DNA from 2 places in the Mammaliicoccus lentus genome. Region 1 is predicted to be linked to the other one. Evidence: riboswitches for the same ligand, from Rfam matches in the RefSeq annotation. Region 1 holds a riboswitch; the other holds the start of a gene.

Region 1 (2,426 bases):
AAGCGCCACCACTTAAATGTTCTATTATAAATATTAATACAACTACAAATGCAGTAGCTATTAACGCTGTATAAGGTACACCAGCTTTATTTGTTTTTGAAAATACTGGTGAAGCCAATTTATCTTTACTCATTGAAAACAGCATTCTTACAGAAGCATACATACCTGAGTTGCCTGCTGATAATACTGAAGTTAAGATTACTGCGTTCATAAATGAAGCTGCAAATGCTAATCCTGCATTTTCAAATACAAGCGTGAATGGCGATTTAGCAATTTCATCTCCACCCATTAGGTTCGTATTTGTGTACGGAATAATCATTCCTATTACAAATATAGCTAAAATATAAAATAGTAATATTCTCCAAAACACTTGTTTAATTGCTTTCGGCACTGCTCTTTCAGGATTTTCAGATTCTCCTGCCGTAATACCAATAAGTTCTGTACCTTGGAATGAGAACCCTGCAACTAAGAATACTCCTAATGTTAATAAGAATGTATTCACATTTGAATCTCCTAGGAACGGTGCATCTCCTACAAGAAAATTATCAAATCCTAAGTATTGACCACCTATAATACCAAATATCGTTAATAAACCGATACCGATAAAGATAATAACTGTTGCAACTTTAATAAATGCAAACCAGTACTCACTTTCACCATATACTCTAACAGATAGTGCGTTAAGACCAAATATAATCAACATGAATATGATACTCCATAGCCATGAAGGTAATATTTCTAATGGTTCCCAATAGCTAATAACTTGAGAAGCAATTGTAATATCAGCTGCTACTGTAATAACCCAGTTAAACCAATAGTTCCAACCTAAAGCGAAACCTAATGATGGATCAACAAATCTTGTAGCATATGTACTAAATGATCCCGAAACTGGTAAATATGTTGCCATTTCTCCTAACGATGTCATAAGGAAGAAGACCATAATACCAACTACTGCATATGCTAATAATGCACCACCTGGTCCCGCGTCTCTTATAGCACCACCCGAAGTCATAAATAAACCTGTACCGATACAACCACCGATAGCAATCATAGAGATGTGTCTATCTTTTAACTTCCTTTGAATATTATTAGTTGTTTTTTCTTGCGACATTGATCTTTCCCTTTCTACAATTCCACAATAGAGCCACTAAAAAAGTCGCATACCCTATTCGATATGCGACCATATATGAACATTCCATACAAATTGGTAGCACATCACTTAGTGTGACAGTCCAGTATTTATTTAACACTGGCCCAATAAATAGCATTATGGTCACTATTTATTTCGGCAATATCCCCTTTCTACATTTCAACATATGTGCCATAACACTTCTGAATGTATAATCTTGAACATCGCAACCTCTAACTCATTACTGAGGAATATTAAATTAATTTTTACTATTAAACTATAACTGAAGAATCCGAAATTTTCAATAGCCTCTTATTTTTTCAAGCGAATTTCATCAACAAGATTCCAAATAAACTCGTCTTTTTCGACTGTTTTTGAATCTTTTGATCCATACTGTCTAACATTAACTTCTTGATTTTCTACTTCTTTGTCACCTACAACAAGCTGATAAGGTATTTTTTTCATTTGAGCTTCTCTTATTTTGTAGCCCATTTTTTCATTACGATCATCGATATGAACACGAACACCTTGTGATTTCAATTCATCTTGTAATAATCTAGCATAATCATAATGTAAATCTACGTTAACAGGTATAATTTCAACTTGATTTGGTGCTAACCACGTTGGGAATACACCTTTAGTTTCTTCTATTAAGAAAGCAGTGAAACGTTCCATAGTTGAAATAACACCTCTATGGATAACAACTGGACGGTGTTCATCTCCATCTTTACCAATATATGTTAAGTCAAAGCGTTCCGGTAATAGGAAATCAAGTTGCGCAGTTGATAAAGTTTCTTCTTTACCCATTGCAGTTTTCACTTGAACATCTAATTTAGGACCGTAGAATGCCGCTTCACCAATCGCTTCTTCATATGGTAGTTCCATTTCATCTATTACTTCTTTCAATACTGCTTGAGCTCTATTCCACATTTCATCATCATCGAAGTATTTCTCTTTATCTTCAGGATCACGATAACTCAATCTGAAAGTATAGTCTTTGAATCCAAAGTCTTCGTAAACATCTAAAATCATGTTTACTACACGCTTAAATTCTTCTTTAATTTGATCTGGTCTAACAAAGATGTGCGCATCGTTTAAAGTCATACCACGAACACGTTGTAAACCTGATACTGCACCACTTGCTTCATATCTATGCATCATGCCTAATTCAGCAATACGTATAGGTAATTCACGATAAGAATGACGACTATTTTTATAAATCATCATGTGGTGTGGACAGTTCATAGGTCGTAAAACTAACGATTCATTACCTACATCCATAGGTGGGAACATGTCT
Region 2 (2,426 bases), 290 kb from region 1:
GACATGTCTCTCATGCCAGTTCCAATTACGGATAGCTTTGCATAATTTTCTTTCATTATGTAGCGAAGGTGAGGGTAATCTAGCATTAAATCTTCTATAATTCTTTCAATTTGTTGTACTTCAGAATCTTTTATTGTAAATGACAATTGTAGACCTCTCTGATTTTCAATTTGTGAAATCATATCTACATTCATTGACTCGTGTTCTAAAGAATCAAACATTTTTTGCAGTAATTTAAAGTTTTGCATTGGATACGTTAATGTTACATGAATCATATGCGTATCTAACGCGACTCCAGTGACTGCTTTTTTCTCTAAAATTTCTGTTTGTGGCATAATCCATGTTCCTTTCACGTTTGATAATGTTCTACCTAAATAAAGAGGTATGTTGTAATTTCTAGCTATTTCAACACTCCTTGATTCTAATACACCAGCTCCTAAAGCACTCATTTCCATCATTTCTTCATAAGAAACTTCAGAAAGTAATTTTGCATCTTTATAAATTCTGGGATCTGTTCCATAAACACCATCAACATCAGTGTATATTTCACAAGTGGAATTTATACTTGATGCTATTGCTACAGCGCTTGTATCTGAACCACCGCGTCCTAAAGTAGTGATTTCCATTTCATCATTAACACCTTGGAAGCCAGCTACTACTAGAATATCGTTTGTTTTAAAAGCTTCTTCAAACCTAGGAGCATCAATTTCAGCTATTTTACTCTTTAAATGATGACCAATTGTTTTAATACCAGCTTGATACCCCGTCATCGCCTTCGTTTGAACACCTATATCATTCAACACCATTGAAAGGTAAGATATTGTTTGTTGTTCACCTGTAGTTAACAACATTGCTAAATGTTCATCTTTAGGCTGCGATGTTAACGTATCAATATTTTGCATTAAAGTATCAGTCGTTTTGCCCATAGCACTTACAACAACTACTAGTTGTTCGCCATTATCAACGCGAGATTTTAACATATAGGCTATATTTTTAATTTTGTTAAAATCACTTACGGATGTTCCGCCAAATTTCAATACACTTTGTGTCAAGATTATTCCTCCAATTAAAATCGGGAGGTCAACGCCGTAATATAAATAAAAAAACAAGTTCGGCATCCGAACTTGTTTTAATTTATATATACAAGTGATGCACTCCATTTATCATTAAGATAATGACAGACAATAAGCTGTTAACCTATACGTCCAACATAATAGTTCTGCAAAAATATTATGTTTCGGCATCGCACCCTTTCACTCCTTGAAGATTGCAGTCCTATAGGGGAGTTACTAATGATTGATGCGCCTCATCAAAAACATATTCAATTGATATGCATTCATTATACATAGAAAGAATATTTATGTAAAGAGAGAAAACAGATTATTTCAAAAAGTCACAACAATTCAACAAATTTAAAATGAATAAAATGGGTAAATTAATGCAGAAACAAAGAATGGGTTGGGAGATAAATTATAACTCAAAATAAATAATCTACGATTTTGTTCGTGCATGCTTGCCTAAGGTATGGTTCGAGCCTGTAGTCTCCCACTCATAATATTCCCTCAGGCGTCAGCACTTTACAAAATCGTAGGGAACATCACGCTAACAGGCTTGTTTACTACCACTAGCTCATTAGAAAATGTAACGGGCTTGTCTGAAGTTTCTTGCACGTTAGCCGTTGATTTCGCACAAAATTTAATGACAATTAAAAAAATCAAAGCTTTTTATAGCGCTAACGTGCTTGTTTATTACCACTAGCTCATTAGAAAATGTAACAGGCTTATCTTAAGTTTCTTGCACGTTAGCCGTTGATTTCGCACAAAATTTAATGGCAATTAATAAAAATCAAAGCTTTTTATAGCGCTAACGTGCTTGTTTATTACCACTAGCTCGTTAGAAAATGTAACGAGCTTGTCTTATATTTCTTGCACGTTAGAGGGGACATTCTCTTCTAATTCATTATAAACAGTAAGCTACTCGCACTTATATAACAAAAAAACAGGCTGGGACATATAAATGTCTCAGCCTGTTCGTATAATCTCAGCATATATTAGCTATATATACCTTGATCTTTTAGATATTCTTCATAGCTAATTTCTTTAGAAATTACGCCATCTTCTTTAATATCAATAACTCTATTAGCAATTGTGTTAATAAATTCAAAGTCATATGAAGTAAAGATTAATGAACCTTTGAAGTTCTTCAGACCGTCGTTCACAGCTGTGATACTTTCTAAGTCTAAGTGGTTAGTAGGTTCGTCTAATAATAGTACGTTAGAATTTGATAACATCATCTTACTCAACATACATCTAACTTTTTCTCCACCTGAAAGTACGTCTGCTTTTTTCTTAACTTCTTCACCACTAAATAGCATACGTCCTAAGAAACCTCTTAAGAATGTTTCAGTTTGTTCTTCTGGTGGTGCA

The links. A riboswitch is a leader RNA that binds a small molecule or an ion and turns the genes downstream of it on or off. The one in region 1 is predicted to bind lysine.
Region 2: it holds a riboswitch for lysine, as region 1 does, so the genes downstream of both, ACNMOQ_RS07445 (aspartate kinase) here and ACNMOQ_RS05990 (amino acid permease) in region 1, are expected to answer to the same signal.

The regions. Positions count from the first base shown of each region.
Region 1 is NZ_OX344834.1:1,205,181-1,207,606, reverse strand. Features, by position in the region: gene ACNMOQ_RS05990 (amino acid permease) at 1-1,111, opposite strand, end outside; lysine riboswitch at 1,201-1,373, opposite strand; gene thrS (threonine--tRNA ligase) at 1,442-2,426, opposite strand, start outside.
Region 2 is NZ_OX344834.1:1,497,722-1,500,147, forward strand. Features, by position in the region: gene ACNMOQ_RS07445 (aspartate kinase) at 1-1,052, opposite strand, end outside; lysine riboswitch at 1,142-1,318, opposite strand; gene ACNMOQ_RS07450 (ABC-F family ATP-binding cassette domain-containing protein) at 2,051-2,426, opposite strand, start outside.